DNA from 2 places in the Butyrivibrio fibrisolvens genome. Region 1 is predicted to be linked to the other one. Evidence: predicted binding sites of a transcription regulator. Region 1 holds the regulator's gene; the other holds the start of a gene.
What was found. Region 1 encodes HrcA, which represses chaperone genes, less so after heat shock. Its sites were predicted from a motif close to TGTTAGCACTCNNNNNNNNNGAGTGCTAACA; they were not measured.
Positions count from the first base shown of each region.

Region 2: I7804_RS12740 (co-chaperone GroES) is a predicted target of HrcA. The motif match lies at 4,628-4,658, and genes of this name have one in related genera.

Region 1 covers NZ_CP065800.1:363,897-372,895, forward strand. The annotation lists gene dnaK (molecular chaperone DnaK) at 1-993, opposite strand, end outside; gene grpE (nucleotide exchange factor GrpE) at 1,123-1,761, opposite strand; gene hrcA (heat-inducible transcriptional repressor HrcA) at 1,801-2,847, opposite strand; gene I7804_RS01490 (DUF6465 family protein) at 3,031-3,867, opposite strand; gene I7804_RS01495 (DUF5711 family protein) at 4,202-5,440, opposite strand; gene I7804_RS01500 (aldose epimerase family protein) at 5,536-6,603, opposite strand; gene recR (recombination mediator RecR) at 6,600-7,199, opposite strand; gene I7804_RS01510 (YbaB/EbfC family nucleoid-associated protein) at 7,199-7,549, opposite strand; gene dnaX (DNA polymerase III subunit gamma/tau) at 7,677-8,999, opposite strand, start outside.
Region 2 covers NZ_CP065800.1:3,052,242-3,061,240, forward strand. The annotation lists gene I7804_RS12725 (RelA/SpoT family protein) at 1-1,330, opposite strand, end outside; gene I7804_RS12730 (adenine phosphoribosyltransferase) at 1,476-2,000, opposite strand; gene groL (chaperonin GroEL) at 2,488-4,104, opposite strand; gene I7804_RS12740 (co-chaperone GroES) at 4,242-4,526, opposite strand; gene I7804_RS12745 (metallophosphoesterase family protein) at 5,003-5,887, opposite strand; gene I7804_RS12750 (hypothetical protein) at 5,996-6,523, opposite strand; gene I7804_RS12755 (QueT transporter family protein) at 6,832-7,341, shown strand; gene I7804_RS12760 (Rpn family recombination-promoting nuclease/putative transposase) at 7,618-8,439, opposite strand; gene I7804_RS12765 (coiled-coil domain-containing protein) at 8,783-8,999, shown strand, end outside.

The DNA of each region.
Region 1 (8,999 bases):
CTCCTGACCTGTGAGCTGCTTAACCTTCTCTACTACGCAAGGAACACGTGTAGAACCACCAACAAGGAGGACTTTACCAAGGTCTGCATTTGTAAGACCTGCATCTCTCATAGCATTCTGAACAGGAATAGCTGTTCTCTCTACAAGATCATGGATAAGTTCTTCGAACTTAGCTCTTGTAAGATCCATATCGAAGTGCTTAGGGCCTTCTGCTGTTGCTGTGATGAAAGGAAGGTTGATGTTAGTTGTTGTAGAAGAAGAGAGTTCCTTCTTAGCCTTCTCTGCAGCTTCCTTAAGTCTCTGCATAGCCATCTTATCGCCTGAAAGGTCTACGCCTTCCTTAGCCTTGAACTCTTCTACCATCCAGTCGATGATCCTGTTATCGAAGTCATCACCACCAAGGTGTGTATCACCGTTTGTAGAAAGAACTTCGATGACACCATCACCAATCTCGATAATAGATACATCAAATGTACCACCACCGAGGTCATATACCATGATCTTCTGCTCTTTCTCATTGTCAAGACCATAAGCAAGAGCTGCAGCTGTAGGCTCGTTGATAATACGCTCTACTTCAAGACCTGCGATCTTACCAGCGTTCTTAGTAGCCTGACGCTGAGCATCATTGAAGTATGCAGGAACTGTGATAACTGCCTGTGATACAGACTCTCCAAGGTAGTCCTCAGCATCCTTCTTGAGCTTCTGAAGAATCATAGCAGAGATCTGCTCTGGTGAGTACTTCTTGCCATCGATGTTACGGCCATTGTCTGTACCCATATCTCTCTTGATTGAAGAAATTGTGTGATCTGCATTTGTAACAGCCTGACGCTTAGCAGGTTCACCTACAAGTCTCTCACCATTCTTAGTAAAAGCTACAACTGAAGGAGTTGTTCTAGCACCTTCTGCATTTGCTATAACGGTAGGCTTTCCACCTTCCATGACTGCTACGCAGCTATTTGTAGTACCAAGGTCGATACCAATGATTTTACCCATAGTTAATTTACCTCCATAACTATTTCATCTTATTTTTGATCTATCCCTACTGGGAAATCGGAGATGTGTAAAGCTTTGTGATCATAAATGCCTTCTTGGCAAAAACATCGAAGACAATCTCTATCTCCTCTATTTAGCAACAGCCACCATTGAGTGACGGATAACTGTATCGTGATATGTATAGCCCTTCTGGAGCTCCTGTGCGACAATTCCTTCTTCGTACTCATCGCTCTCTACCTGCATTACTGCGTTGTGGAGATTAGGATCAAACTCTTTGCCAAGAGCTTCTATCGGCTTAACATCCATGTCTTCAAGAGTCTTTAAAAGCTGCTTGTAGATCATGTCAAATCCCTGTACAAGAGAATCATCTTTCTTATCTTCCGGAACTGCTGCAAGACCTCTTTCGAAGTTATCTACAACAGGAAGTATCTTGGTAAGTACATTGCCTGCTCCTGCATCGAACATCTGAGACTTCTCTTTCTCAGTTCTGTTACGGAAGTTCTCGAACTCTGCAAGCTGACGCTTGTACTTGTCTGTCATGTCGTCAAGCTTGTCCTGAAGAGGATTTTTCTTTTTTCCAAAAAGAGATTTCTTGCCCTCTTCCTTGACTTCTTCAGAAGCCTTATCTGTAGTATCTGCATCAGCTGTTTCTTTTGATGCTTCTGCAGTATTTTCGTTCTCAACCGCATCTCCTGATTGAGCTTCGTTTTCTTTAAGAGCTTCTTCTACTTCTTCCTGCTCTTTTTTGATTTCCTTTTCCTGACTCAAGTTGATTCTCCTTTATTACTATTTATTATATGAAAATAGCTAGTCGTTCTTCTTATAAAGATCATCCAGCTGATGCATCATTTCCTTAAGTGTAGATATGACCTTGTCATAGTCCATTCGCTTGGGGCCTATGATACCGACTGTGCCTCTCATACCTTCGGCAAGTTCGTAGGTTGCTGTAACTACGCTGCAATCCTTCATAGTATCTACCGGTGTTTCATTGCCTATATAAACCTGAATCCCGTGTTCCGTAGCACTAAGAGAACTTTCTACAAGACTTGTAAGATCACTCTTTTCTTCAAATGTATTGATAAGTTCACTCGCCTTTTTATTATCTGAAAGTTCGGGATATTTCAGGATATTGTTGGTACCGCTTGTATATATCTCAAGCTCCTCATCGGCTCTTATGGACTCTGCAGCTGCGTCTATCACATGACCTACAATCTCGGAGTGGATACCAGCCTGCGCTTTGAGAGCTGCGATAAGGCCAAGGTTGATATTCTCAACTGATATACCGCTCAGGTTCGTATTCAGGATCATGTTGAGCTTAAGGATTGTCGCATCATCAAGCTCTTCCTCAACCGGTATCATCTTGTTCTTGATAAGATTGCCTTCAAGAACTATGGTAGCCAGAAGATGATCAGCATCCACTCTGCTTATCTGAAGGAATTTGAGCTTGTTCTTGCTCATGGTAGGTGTTGAAACCATGGTCGCATAATTGGTATTGTCCGCAAGCTGTCTTGCAACATGCTTAAGAAGATTCTCAAGCTTCTCTTCCTTATCAAGAAGCATCTCACGCATGCTGTCGACTTCCTTCTCCTTCTGGGCGAGCATATCATCTACATAGATACGATAGCCCTGATCGGATGGTATACGTCCTGCAGAAGTGTGTGGCTGTAATATAAGTCCCATCTCTTCAAGGTCTGCCATCTCATTGCGGATAGTCGCAGATGAAAGGTTCAGATCCGTATACTTGGAAATCGTCCTGCTTCCAACCGGCTCTCCGGTCTCCAGATAATTACGAACGATTGCATTTAGAATTGTTTTCTTACGCTCTGTAAGTTCCAAATGATTACCTCTTCTCATCCGATGTTAGCACTCACTCGACTTGAGTGCTAACATCTTACATACGTTAAATTATCACTTTAAAACTATACTGTCAACCGACTAATAAATAAAAAGTCTAAAGAAAATATAAAGAAGCGCAAATCCTTATAGGATCTACGCTTCTTAAAAAAACAAAAAAGATATGGGGCAATTTAGGACTTGTTACAGATCAAAACTTCCAGTCTCTTCATCTGCAACAAAATATACCTTACCTTCTTCAGGCTTAACATAAAGGTTAAGGTTCTTTACAGATTCAAACTTATCACCAATAACAGCTCTTGCTTTATTATAAAGAACACTCTGCTCTATATCATAATCGCGATACTGTAGTACAAGCTTGACCTCAGGTTCTTTAGTTTTAGCAGCAGTATCCTTTGCAGCAGTGTCTTTAACCACAGTATCTTTTACTGATTCTGCCTTCTTTGCCACTTCCTTCTTGACTTCTTTAGCTTTCTTTACTGTCTCTTGCTTTATATCAGAGATTTTCTTTACAACCTCTTTCTTTGTATTAACTGCCTTCTTAGATGCTACCTTTTTAGAAGCTTCTTTTTTGGGAGTTTCTTTTTTAGAAGCCTCAGTTTTAGGCGCTTCCGTTTTTACAGCTGTAGCTTTTTCTTTTACTTCATCCTTAGCTTCAGCTATCTTCTTTTCTTCTTTTTTAGCTGAAGTTGCATTTTTCACTACATCTTTCTTAACTTCAGATGCTTCTTTCTTAGCCTTGGCTACCTTCTTTTTGGTTTCTTTTTCTACCTTTGCAGCCTTTTCCTTTATCTTCTTATCTTCTTCTGCAGCTTTCTTTGATACAGAAGCTTTAGCCTCTTTAGCCTTTTTTACTGCACCTTTTTCAAGCTTTATAACTTTGATACCAGCTTCTTCCTGCTTTGCCTTTTCCTCTTTGGCAAGTGCTGCTGCCTTCTCACTCTGCTCTATCACTGCAGCCTTTACAATGGATTTTATAGTTGCTGTAGGTCTTACCTGAGTGTCTTTGCTTTCTATCATATTGGAATCCTCCCCATGCACAAGCATGCCTTACAAGTCGCAAGGTCAATTATTAAAAGATGTTTTGGAAAAAAATACAGTGAATCTGTTTGAACTAAAATACTTACGTTTTCGAGTTTATCGCAATTTCGTTACAATGTCAATGATTTGATATCTCCAAATACAAACAAAGAGCCATTTGGGGTAATATATTTTTTGTATATTTGCTATCAAAATAATATATTATACCAAATGACTCTTTTTTATGCTCTTACTATATATGTAAAGATCAGTCTTAGTTCTATATAGTTCTATCTCAGTTCTGTATTAGTTCTATCTCGGTTCTATATTAGTTCTATCTCAGTTCTATCTGATCTATCGAATCAGCTGTCACTATAGTAAATCTGTTCCTGCTAGGTCCAGGGATGATTGCCTTTATACTTTCATCAAACTCCCCTTCAAATCGAAGAGTTCCATCTATTCCATATAACTGCCAGTGCTTGTCATTGTACACAACAAACTGATCATCTGAGAAGAACATATCAGTATAATCAAGATCAAAATACTTCTCCAGAATATCCTTACCTGAAGTATTGTAGACTGTAAGTTTATAAGCTCCCTCTTCTGCTGTTCCGGCGCATATGATGCCTGCGTAGTCTTCGTTGTTATAAACGCTCATGATCTCAGTCTCACCGATCTCATTGACAACAGGGTCATTAGGAACATCCTCACCCTTGTAGAAGACTATACTCTTATCAGATACAGCCATATTAGTACTTGAATCAAGAAACACATCATATGGGATGATAGTATCTTCATACTTGAATGAGCTTACCATGTTATCTGTCTCATTCTGACCTACAGCTCCAAAGTTAAAGAAGGTAACGCCTGTCAGAATAGAACCTCCCGACTCTTTCAGATAACATACTGCCAAAAGCTCAGCATTGGGAGACAAGGACATGCTGGTAGGATATCCACTGTTGGCCATAGTAGCCTTGATAGCTGCAAGTTCCTTGCCCGATGTATCAAAAAGCTTGATCCTTGTTATATCATCATCGTCAAGAATGACCGCAACTACCCCCTGTGATGAAACGCAGAAATCCCTGATAGGAAGATTGGTTCCAAAACTTCCAAGAGTTCCCTGCGAATTGGCAACATAGATAGTATTACCATTATAATCACCAACTGCAACGGTCTCACCGCATATTCTCACCACAGGTGCCTGCATATCATAGGTCATATTCCATAGCGCCCTTCCGTCTGCAGACATACAATTGATACCATCTTTACTGTATCTGATTATATTCTGTCCAAGCGGAAGTACTGTGACACCAGACATGCCGGTAAGAGATGTAGAGCTAAGAACCCTGGATTCCGAATACACCTTGTTGTGCCAGTTCACATATATAAATGCTATTATGGCAACCGCCGCAATCAGCAAAAAAATAGTTCTGTAAAATACTATAAGCCTATGATTTCTTATCTTCTCCTGATAAGAAGGCTCTCTGGAAAAAGATGCACCGGTTTCTTCGTCCGGTGCATCTGCATCTCTAAAATTTCTGCTGTAATCTCTAAAGTTTTTGACTTCAGCCATCAGTCCTCCATATAGAAAAACCTGTAAAAGATCTTTATATTTCTACAAGATAAGTGATGTAGGGATTCAAGTTTTTAACCTATACTTAACACCACTTAGTTAAACTTATAAACTGTAACAGCATCATATGGACGATCAGGTCCATATACAGGACTTGGGAATGAAGGAGTATTGATAGAATTAGGATATGTCTGTGTTTCAAGACAAAATCCATCATACTGACCATACTCATATCCGTCCTTACCAACAATATCCTTAAGGAAATTAGCTGAATAGAACTGGAATCCCGGAAGATTGGTAGATGCATGCATAGTGATTCCTGTTGCAGGATTAGTAACTATAGCAAACTCATGCATACCACCGTCAACATTTCCATCCTCATCAACTGCACCATCGATTATGAAATTATGATCATAACCGTTTGCAAGAGCGATCTGCTCATAATCTGATGCAATATCCTGACCGATAGTCTTAGGAGTTGTAAAATCAAGCGGAGTTCCTTTAACAGCACGCTTCTCACCTGAAGGAATAGAATTCTTGTCCTTAACAGGTGTAAAGTAATGAGAATTGAGCTGAAGCACATGACCGAGAACCTTGCCGCTTCCGCTGCCACCGAGATTGAAATAGGTGTGATTAGTGATATTGATAAGAGTATCAGCATCGCTGTCTGCATGATAATGAAGCTTAAGCTCATTGTCATCAGAAAGTGAAACTTCTACTGTAAATGTACGATTGCCTGGGAATCCAAGCTCGCCATCAGCAGCCTTATAAGTGAATCTTACAAGATTGTCTCCCTCTTCGCTGTCCCATACTGTCTTGTGAAAACCATTGTCTCCATCTGTATGAAGATTGTTTACACCGTTTTCATTAAGTGGAAGATGATATTCCTTGCCTGCAATGGTATACTTACCACCCTCTACACGGTTAGCTGATGGTCCTATAGTAGATCCAAGAGTAGGCTTATTGTCTGTATAGCCTTCAAAATCATCAAATCCAAGAACCACATCGCATCTGTTTCCATCACTGTCCTTAACAAAGACGTTCTGGATGTTGATACCATAATTAAGAACAGTTACTTCCATATCATTTTTATTAGTAATATGGAAAAGATATACAGCCTGTCCCTTTTGTGTCTCCCCAACAAATTCTCTCTTTACGCTCATACTTCCGTCCTTCCCTCTAGTGCGCGTAGTAGCGTCACCTCATCAATATATTCCAGATCCCCTCCAACAGGTACACCGCTCGCAATACGAGTCACTTTGATACCTGTGGGCTTCACCAGTTTACTTACATACATAGCTGTCGTCTCGCCTTCAAGACTCGATCCTGTAGCAAGGATGACCTCATTTACATCCTCTGTCTGAAGACGCTGTAATAGTTCTTTAAGTCTTATATCAGATGGTCCTACGCCAAGCATAGGTGATATTACGCCCTGAAGCACATGATATAGACCATTGTACTTGCCTGTTCTTTCATATGCCGCAAGATCTCTTGAGTTCTCGACAACCATTATTGTTGACTTGTCCCTGCTGTCATTGGAACAGATAGGACACAGATCACCATCTGTAAGTGTGCAACACTTCTTGCAATAGTGAACATTCTCTCTGGCATCATTGATAGCACCTGAGAGCCTTGCAACACGGTCCTTGGGCATATTGATAATATAAAAAGCAAGCCTCTGAGCTGACTTCCCTCCTATTCCGGGGAGAGAAGAAAGCTCTTCTATCAGCTTGTTAACATGGCCACTGTACAGATCCATTAGAATCCAAGTCCTCCAAAGCCGCCAAGTCCGCCTGTCATCTTGCCGAGGACTTCTGCGTTAGCCTTATCAGCTTCGCCCATAGCTTCATTAACTGCAGCAACGATAAGATCCTGGAGCATCTCTACATCATCAGGATCAACCGCTTCCGGAGAAATCTTGATAGACTTGAGCTCTTTGCCACCTGTAACAGTTGCTTCTACAGCACCGCCGCCGGCTTTAGCTGTGAACTCTTTAGTCTCAAGCTCTTTCTGATTCTCTTCCATCTGACGCTGCATACGCTGTGCCTGCTTCATCAGATTATTCATGTTTCCAGGCATTCCGCCAGGAAATCCTCCACGCTTACTCATAAAATAATACCTCCGTAAAATCCATTTTATAAAAAGACATATGAATAAATTCTATGTACTAATTATTAAAAAATAAAATTTAATGCATTTGGATCTACATTTAAAATACTTCTAAATCCAAACACGATCAGACCTCATCATCAGGCTCATCCTTTTCTTCAAAAGAATTGCCATCATCTTCAGGACTAAGATTCTGAAGCGACTCCGTCATAAATCCGTAGTCCGCATCATGCATATCGCTTATATCACCGGATACTTCATCCACAGCCTGACTTTCATTTATACTATCAGATACTCCGCCTGTCGGCTGACTATCACTTGCACCATCAGACACATTGTCCTTAGAGATTGTATCCTCTACAGGCCTATTAACTTCATCTTCTGTCACAACATCAAACTGTATTGCAGACTTTATAGCTTCAAGGTCTATATATGACTCCTCAAACTGTTCACCCTTGGCAAGAGCTCTTATCTCGACCTTGATATCCTTGCCAAAAGCATCTGCAAGTTCCTGTTCAAGATACTTCTTCTGAGCCTCAATGATTCCCATGGTGACCTGGTTATTAAATACCATCTGAAGAGTATTATCAGCTCCAAGAGACAGTCTGGGTCTGTCAGTCTTCATGAAGTTCTTAAGGGCAGCATCTTTCATACCGCCAAGAAAGCGATCGAACCCGTCAACTACAGCTTTGATATCCTCAGGGATCGGCTTATCAAGTTTCCTTGCTGCTACAGGTTTTGGAGCTTCTAATGATGCGCCGGAAGACGCAGCATTTGTCACAGCAATCTGTCCATTCCTGATCCTGTCTATGATATCAGCAGATTCTCTTGCTTTATTCTCAAGAGCTCTTACACGCTGAGCCAGTCCCTCATCTGTTGTGCCTTCCATCTGAGGGCGACAGATCCTTATAAGCGCCATCTCAATCAGAATACGCTTTTGCGCAGCAAAACGCAAACTTGCTTCAAGCTCTGAAAATACGCTTATAAAATGCATTATAGTATCTATGTCAGTAGCTTGGGCCTGATCCTTTAATACCTCAAGATTATCAGATGATATATCAACAACATCTTCTACATTATCAGAAGTTGTGACCAGCATCAAATTCCTAAGATACCATACAAAATCCGCAACGAACTGTGAAAGCTCTCTTCCCTGTATAACTACATCTGCAAGGATGCTAAGTGCTTCCTTGGCATCTGACTGTGTCAGAGCTTTAAACATCTGACCAAAGACTGCTGTATCAACTGCTCCCAGCACTCCCAGTACCTTATCATAGGTCAGCTCCTGCCCGTAGTTAAAGGCAACACACTGATCCAGAAGGCTTAAGGAATCTCTCATGGATCCGTCAGCAGCTCTTGCGATATATCTAAGTGCCTTCTCCTGTGCTTTGATACCCTCTCTTTCAGTAACTTCCTTAAGTCTGTCTTCTATAGTATCTATAGTGATACG
Region 2 (8,999 bases), 1.4 Mb from region 1:
TGTATGCAAAGTCGATTGGGGTAGATCCGTTCTGAAGATTCTTGACATCACCCTGAGGAGTGAAGCAATATACATCTTCTGAAAAAAGATTCAGATCGCTCTTTAAAAGGTTCATGAACTCTCTGTTGTCGCTCATGTCCCTCTGCCACTCAAGAATCTGGCGAAGCCATACCAGCTTCTCCTCTTCCTGAGTTTCAATCTTCTTGCCATCAGATGCTTCTTTATATTTCCAGTGAGCAGCAATACCGTATTCTGCTGCTCTGTGCATATCAAAAGTTCTGATCTGTATCTCGAATGGCGCACCGTTAGGTCCTATCAGTGTCGTATGAAGAGACTGATACATATTGACCTTGGGCATAGCTATATAGTCCTTGAACCTTCCGGGGATAGGCTTGTACATCTCATGGATTATACCAAGAGCTGCATAGCAGTCCTTGACTGATTCAACGATTATCCTGACAGCGAACAGATCATAGATCTGATCAAGAGTCTTGCCCTGATTGTGCATCTTCTTGTAAATACTGAAGAAATGCTTAACTCTTCCGTTGACTTCACCCTTGATGCCGGCTTCTTTTATAGCAGCTTCAACATCTTTGGCAATCTTCTCAACGTAGGCTTCACGCTCTTCCTTTTTCTCAGATACCTTTTCCTTAAGATCCTTATAGATATCAGGTTTGAGGTACTTAAGAGACAGATCGTCAAGCTCTACCTTGATCTTACTGATACCAAGACGCCCTGCTATAGGAGAATAGATGTCCAGCGTCTCCTGAGCTATCCTGTGCTGCTTCTCAGGCGGCATATGAGCAAGTGTTCTCATATTGTGGAGTCTGTCGGCAAGCTTTATAAGGATGACACGGATATCCTTGGCCATAGCCAGGAACATCTTCCTGAGGTTCTCCGCCTGCATTTCAAGCTGCTCTGCAGTCTTGTCCTTATAGTCGGCAGGAAGCTGCAGACTCTGCAACTTGGTAACACCATCTACAAGAAGTGCTACATCAGATCCAAACTGCTCATCTATCTCGTCTTTGGTGAGAATAGTGTCTTCTACGACATCATGCAAAAGCCCTGCTGCAATAGTCTCCTTATCCAGCTCCAGATCTGCAAGGATAATGGACACACACAAAGGGTGAATAATATACGGCTCTCCGGATTTGCGAAGCTGATCTTTGTGAGCTTCGCGCGCTATATTATAAGCCTTCTCGATCATGGTGATATCATCAGATGGATGATACTTCTGTACCCTGGCGATCAGACCTTCATAAAGCCTTTCCGGTGGCTGAAACTCTTCAATTGATTCAATTTTACCGTCATCAAATCTTTGTTCTAACATTTTCCCTCTTGCGCCAATCTTTTAGTTTTATAGAAAATGCATATACTTAGATCAATATCTATGAAAATGATATTAATCTCTCGAAGTTAATCACAAAATATAAATGATTAATCTCTCGGAGTTAATCTTATGATTAATCTTCCAATTACTTGCCCTCGTATACGACAGCAGAATCAAGTCTGTAACCGGCGATCTTCTGTCTTCCGTTAAGTCCTGCAAGCTCCATCATTACAAGGACACCTGCAACTTCTCCGCCGAGAGACTCAACAAGCTTGATCATAGCTTCTGTTGTTCCGCCTGTAGCGATAAGGTCATCTACGATGAGAACCTTCTGACCAGGCTTAACAGAATCCTTGTGCATCTCAAGAGTAGCCTTGCCATACTCAAGATCATAATCAATAGATACTGTCTCTGCAGGAAGCTTACCCTTCTTACGGATAAGTACAAATGGTTTGTGGAGATTATATGCAATAGGTGTTCCAAAAATGAATCCTCTAGACTCTGCTCCTACTACTACATCAAAATCAAGATCCTTAACAAGGTCCTGCATTGTATCAATAGCAAGCTTGAGTCCATCCGGATCCTGCATTACTGTAGTGATATCCCTGAACATAATTCCTTCTTCAGGGAAGTTAGGTATTGTACGTACATAGTCTTTTAATTCTTTCATTATTCCTCTTTTCCATAATCAATGAATGATTATTATAAAATGATGATAGTTTATAAAGGTGAAGGATCAAATCCTTATAATATACCTTTTAGTTAACATCATTATTTAACATATTATAGATTGTGCAATAACGTCATAATGCGCTTTCAAGAACGTGTAATTTTCAAAATCCTTGACTTATAATGCACTTCTAATGATCACCAGTCTAAATGTTATCGCTTTTAAATAATTATTATAACATTTTACTGATTATACTAGACATATATTGGTAATTTTACCAAGAAAACGCTTGTAAAGCAAGATACTACGCATTTTTATTATGATCACCTCATCAAAACTGCATAATATAGGGCAAAAAATGCACCACGATCATATCGTATTGATATAGTCGTGGTGCAAAATATATCTTAACTTATATGAAGTCTCCTGCCATTTCTATGAATGTTCAAGGTCTTCTTAAAAACTAAGAGCTTCCGCCATCAGTTAATTAATACATTCCTGGCTGAGGAGCTGGAGCTGCCGGTACAGGCTCTTTGATTGTTGCTACAGCAGCTTCTGTTGTAAGGAATGAAGAAGCAACTGATGTAGCATTCTGAAGAGCTGATCTTGTAACCTTAGCAGGATCAAGGATACCATCCTTAACCATATCTACATACTCTTCCTTATATGCATTGAAACCAACTCCAACTTCAGACTCTTTTACCTTATTTACGATAACGGATCCATCAAGACCTGCGTTAGTTGCGATGCGGAAAAGAGGAGCTTCAAGAGCTTTAAGAACGATCTTAGCACCTGTCTTCTCATCACCTTCAAGGTTCTCAAGAGACTTAGCAGCTTCCTTAGAAGCGTGGATGTATGCGCTACCACCGCCGAAGATGATACCTTCCTCTACAGCTGCACGTGTAGCATTGAGAGCATCTTCCATTCTGTACTTAGCTTCCTTCATCTCTGTCTCTGTAGCAGCACCTACGCGGATAACTGCAACACCGCCAGCGAGCTTAGCAAGTCTTTCCTGAAGCTTCTCTCTATCAAAATCAGATGTTGTATCTTCGATCTGCTTCTTGATCTGAGCAACTCTTGAATCGATGTCAGCCTTGTCGCCTTCACCATCAACGATTGTTGTCTTCTCCTTAGTAACCTTAACACTCTTAGCACGTCCAAGGTCATCAAGTGTTGTATCCTTAAGTTCAAGACCAAGGTCAGATGAGATAACCTTACCACCTGTGAGGATTGCGATATCCTGAAGCATCTCTTTACGTCTGTCGCCATAGCCAGGAGCCTTAACTGCAACTACATTGAATGTTCCACGGAGTTTGTTAACAATAAGTGTTGTAAGAGCTTCACCTTCAACGTCTTCAGCGATGATGAGGAGCTTCTGGCCTGTCTTAACAACCTGCTCAAGAAGAGGAAGGATGTCGTTGATGTTAGAGATCTTCTTATCTGTGATAAGGATTGCAGGCTCTTCAAGGTTAGCTTCCATCTTGTCCATGTCTGTTGCCATGTAAGCTGAGATGTAACCTCTGTCAAATTCCATACCTTCAACAAGGTCAAGCTCTGTCTGCATTGTCTTGGACTCTTCGATTGTGATAACGCCGTCGTTAGAAACCTTTTCCATAGCGTCAGCGATCATCTTACCAACTTCATCATCACCTGATGAAACTGCTGCTACTCTTTCGATCTGCTCCTTGCCGCTTACCTTTGTAGCCATCTTCTTAACAGCTTCTACTGTAGCGTCTGTAGCCTTCTTCATACCTTTACGAAGGACGATCGGGTTAGCACCTGCAGCAAGGTTCTTCATACCTTCGTTGATCATTGCCTGAGCAAGAACTGTAGCTGTTGTTGTACCGTCACCTGCTACATCATTAGTCTTTGTAGCAACTTCCTTAACAAGCTGAGCACCCATGTTTTCATATGGATCTTCAAGTTCGATCTCCTTAGCGATAGTAACACCATCGTTTGTGATTGTAGGAGCACCGTAAGACTTGTCTATTACAACGTTTCTTCCCTTAGGTCCGATTGTTACACCTACTGTATCTGCAAGCTTGTTAACGCCTGCAACCATTGCCATACGAGCATCATCACCTGATTTAATTGTCTTTGCCATGATACATGACCTCCATAATATATTATCTAGTTTGCAGGATATGATCCTGCTTCATATAAAGACTGTTTATCATCTGTATTCCAGATCTTCTTTTTATCCGAAAACAAATAGACAAAATCTTCTTTGCAATTTTTGATTTAGTCAACTGTTGCAAGAATGTCGTTCTGCTTTACAATGATGAATGTCTCTTCATCAAGCTTAACTTCTGTTCCTGCATATTTAGAATAAATGACCTTCTGTCCGACTTTAACTTCCATCTTGACTTCTTTGCCATCAACAACTCCGCCAGGTCCAACAGCTATAACTTCAGCCTGCTGAGGTTTCTCTTTTTCCTTTCCAGGAAGAACGATTCCTGATGCTGTTGTCTCCTCTGCTTCAAGCTGCTTTAATACAACTCTGTCTCCAAGTGGTGTTAATTTCATGATAAAGCCTCCTTTATATAGATATATAATTTGCTTTTTTAAAGATTAACAATCATATCTGTGCTTGTTAACTTTAGACTAAAACTTAAGTCTTATAGAATTGTTAGCACTCAAACTCCCTGAGTGCTAACCACAAAATATATAATAATGTTGCGGCTTTTATGTTGCAAATTGATTTACAGGTGGATATTGTAGTCTTTTCTCGTAATATCTCTTATATTCTCTCGTTTTCTCTCATTTGCTTCTTGACCTTTTGTCATCAAAAAAGGACACCCCTTCAAACGCGCTTCCAGAGCGGCTTTGAAGATTGTGTCCTTCTTTTATAATCCTTTGTTTATTCTTTTTTTATTTTTGACAGGCCTTGTTATTACAAAGCTTCGAGCTCTTTATTATCTGATTTACTTGCAGACTTCCCACTTACCAGACAGACTCCTACCCTTGAATCTGCGTCTGGCTTTTGTGGGAAGTTTAAAAATCTACCTATGAGGTATATCTTTTCCATGCATATCTATATAGTTCTCTTTAAGGGCGAGAGCCCAGTACCTCTCAGGGATATCCGGCCAACGGGCTTCTCCTCTTTCCTGCTCGCACAGCTGAGTTGCTCTCATAAGGATTGTCTGATTAAGATCCACACCTGTTCTTATAGTATGCATTGTAACTGCTGCCCAGGCAGGCGCCATCTCCATAAGGCCTGATGACATAAACTCAGACAGAATCTCTTTTCTGTCATAATCAAGCTGAAAGTATTCTTCTTCCCATCTGTCTCCTTCATCATGAATTATGGCAAACTGTGTCTTGCCGCCATAGTTCCAGGGAATGCCTATAGAGCCCGGATTGACAGCTTTCTTGTCTCTATAGGTGTAAGTCTCCTGCTCATGATGATGACCATGCAGGATAAAATCAGACCTTAGCTGAGCCACAATACGCCTTGTAGTACGGCTCTTACCCATCATGAATTCCCTTGAAGAATTGGGCGATCCGTGGCATAGCTCAAAAGAAGGCATACCCTTCTGCTTCCACATCGAATATATAGGAAGTGAGTCAAAAAAGTTAAAGTCCCTGTCTGTCATATTATTATAAGTATACAAAAGCGTACCGCTGGCAGAACCCTTCTTCCATCCTGACTCGCCCTTTTTCCTATAATCAAGAAGATACTCTTCGCGGTTACCTCTCACAATCCAGACGTTAAAAAACTTCTGCATCATGTATATCATTTCCATAGTTTTCTGAGGATTGGGACAGTCCGTTACATAATCTCCCAGAAGTACGAAATTGGTAATTCCCTTCTCACAGGCCTTGTCAAAACAAGCCTGAAAGGCGCTGTGATTGGCATGTATATCGCTAAAAACCGCAATGTCCATCTATGTCCCCCACCATGTTCCTGCAAGTACCGGTCCATTTATATAAGAAAAATAATCAGTCTATGAAAAAACATATATCGTCATAAAGTCTCGACAAATCCGGTATATTCACGCTTTCTTATCAATCAGATATCCGATTACTGTCCCTATTATTATTCCAGAAAAAGTTCCAACCCAGAGATTAGATATAGTGATTCCAATGATCAAACCTGCAACAAGACCTAATATCATGTAAAGGCCTGTCCAGGATGTCTTCTGTTTTGTGATCGAATAAAAGTCACGTCCATCCCTGTTCTTGCGCCTTACATAACCAGCCTTTTCAAGGCTATGTACAAGATCATCATCCTCATGCCTGCAAGACGTTCTGACTACCTTAAGTTCCTGGAATTTAAACACAAAACTTGCTATAGCAGAGTATATTTCAGCACCAAGAGAGGGCTTTTGGTATGCAGGTTCAATATCCAGTAAAAGCGTTACTTCCCCATCAATTCCGGCCTCTTCAAAATGAAATCTCCCTACCTTCTTATCAGCATCATCTCTAAGGGTAACTGACCATTCTTCTTCCCAGAGTTTATCAACACTCTGAGGCTGTATCAAAAAATGCCTCGTAACAAGCGGCAATAACTTATCTCCCATAAATACCTCCAAGTAATACAATTAGTATGCATAATATCTCGCACTATCATTATATCATTATGATTAATTTACTTCATCCGGAAATAATTCTTAGATAAGTTAATTTCTATATACTGCTTGCCCTTGTAAAAGCTTTGAGGATGTTGGTCCGTCCAAGTGGGAAGTTTTAGTAATTATATATTTTTAGTCTGATCAGTATCGCCTTTACAAAGCTTTTATTCAGTGTTATCATACCTGTTGCTATACGAGTGTTAAATCCTTCCCACTCGCAAAATCGGCACATAGCCGTACACTAAAGGAGAAAGAAAATGAAGAAATCAAAAACTCTGTACATCGTACAGGCAGGCGCCATCGGCGCTTTGTATGTAGTATTAACAATGTTCGCGCAGGGATTCGACCTTGCAAGCGGAGCAATCCAGTGTAGATTCTCAGAAGCTCTGACAATCCTCCCATTTTTCACACCGGCTGCTATTCCCGGAGTTACAATAGGATGTCTTTTGTCTAATATCCTGATGCAAAGTGCACTTCCGGATGTAATATTTGGAACCTTAGCAACACTTATTGGATGTATTGGAACATATGCTCTTAGAAAACACAGGATTCTTTGCTCACTTCCGCCTGTAATAAGCAATGCGCTTATCATTCCGTTCGTACTAAAATATGCTTATGGCATGACAGACCTGATTCCTTTTATGATGCTTACAGTAGGAGCCGGCGAAGTTATTACCTGTGTGATATTCGGTGAGATACTTCTCAATGCTCTCTTCCCTGTAAGAGGAATATTATTTGCTGACGATCATACTGCTAAAAAGATCTGATAAGCACGATCAAAAGCTGAAGAAGAAAATCAAGAAGAACTGAAGTACATAATAAGAAGGATAAATATAAAGAACTGTGAAAAATGAGATGATCACTTTTTCACAGTTCTTTTTTATTCATTACATTATAGGCTTTACTTATTAATTCCACGTTTCTCGGGAAGCTTCGTTCTCTATCCCACAGTTTCTTATATTTCTTGGTTATCTCCGGGAGGTATTTGACCTTGGAAACAATCCTATCGACATCATTAAAGCCTTGATTGGGAAGAACAATACTTATTCCTGTATTCCATTATCTGCTAATAGTTTTTTTAATCTATTGATTTCTTCAGCTTGAGTAGCAATTGTCTCGGCCTGAGCTTCGAGCTTTTCAGCCACTAGCTTTTCATGTATTATGGCATCTTCTCTTATACGACAACGCTCTCTGATCTCAAAGTCAGAATTAGAGAGATAAATTGATTCTGCAGTAGAATTCATAGATGGATTATCTTTAGTTATCATCTTTATTTCCTCCCAGGTAGTTGCTTTGAAGAGTTTTGCCCACGTATCGATACCACTGGTTCTGTCTTCATCAGTTGCCAGTTCTGTATGATTTAAGTCTACCACATATAAATTAAACTTGTCAGTATAGAGATATTTATCTTTTGAGTTCCTCATCTGATATTTTCCAAAGAATTCAGGATGATCTTCAAATAGAGTAAAATCCAGAAAGCCCACATGATATACAGGCTTAACAGTTATATAATCTTTGCCTTTGGACACATTATCAAAACGTCTGCATAGGTATGAAAGGGAACGTTCCGGCCAGTTCTTATAGTTTACAATCTGCATCTCAAGATTGATATAGCTGTCGTTGTTAAGAGAAACATGAATGTCTAACTGGTATTCTTTACTGGTAACATCTGCTCCCATGTCAATTGCATTTTCTATCCTGACACTAAGAACGCTTTCTCTCTGGAGTTTAAGGATAGAGCAGATCAGACCAATAAGTGTCTCTTCATCCCTTTGTAATACCATTCGGAACATGTAATCGTTGGTCATGTTGTATTCAAGCTTTCCAGTAGCTTGAAGATAGCTGTATTCAGTTGTTTCTTGCATTAATAGTCTCCTTCTTGTTTGCTTTTTTCCTTTGAGCAATAAAAGAAAGAGCATCTACAACATCTAATACTGCTCAAAATAAAAATTGGAATTCAAGGCGATTTGCCAGGAATCAATCTGTTTTGGATTGCGATTTATGATGTACCGCTGAAAACCAAACAAGAAATATGCTATCATGGAAAATGGATGAGCGCAAGTTAATTTATTTGAAATACGGGAAAAGTTCAGTCATACATTTTATAAATCAGTTGATATTTTCCTATGCAAACTTCATAATTAAGGAATAAAAACAAAATTAGATGCATGGCTTACCTTCCTGGGATGCGATGAGCCAGAGTATATTATGGAGCTTATCAGTAAATATCCGGAGTTTGAACCCATGTATTCCCACCTGTACGATATGTGCAGGAATATCGAAGGAGTGATGAATATGTTCTCTAAAGAACTGCAGATCATGGATCACAATACAGCTACATATATGATTGATGAACTTCAGGAAGAACTCGATACTACTAAAGAACTGCTTGATACTACTAAAGAACAGCTTGATACCACTAAGG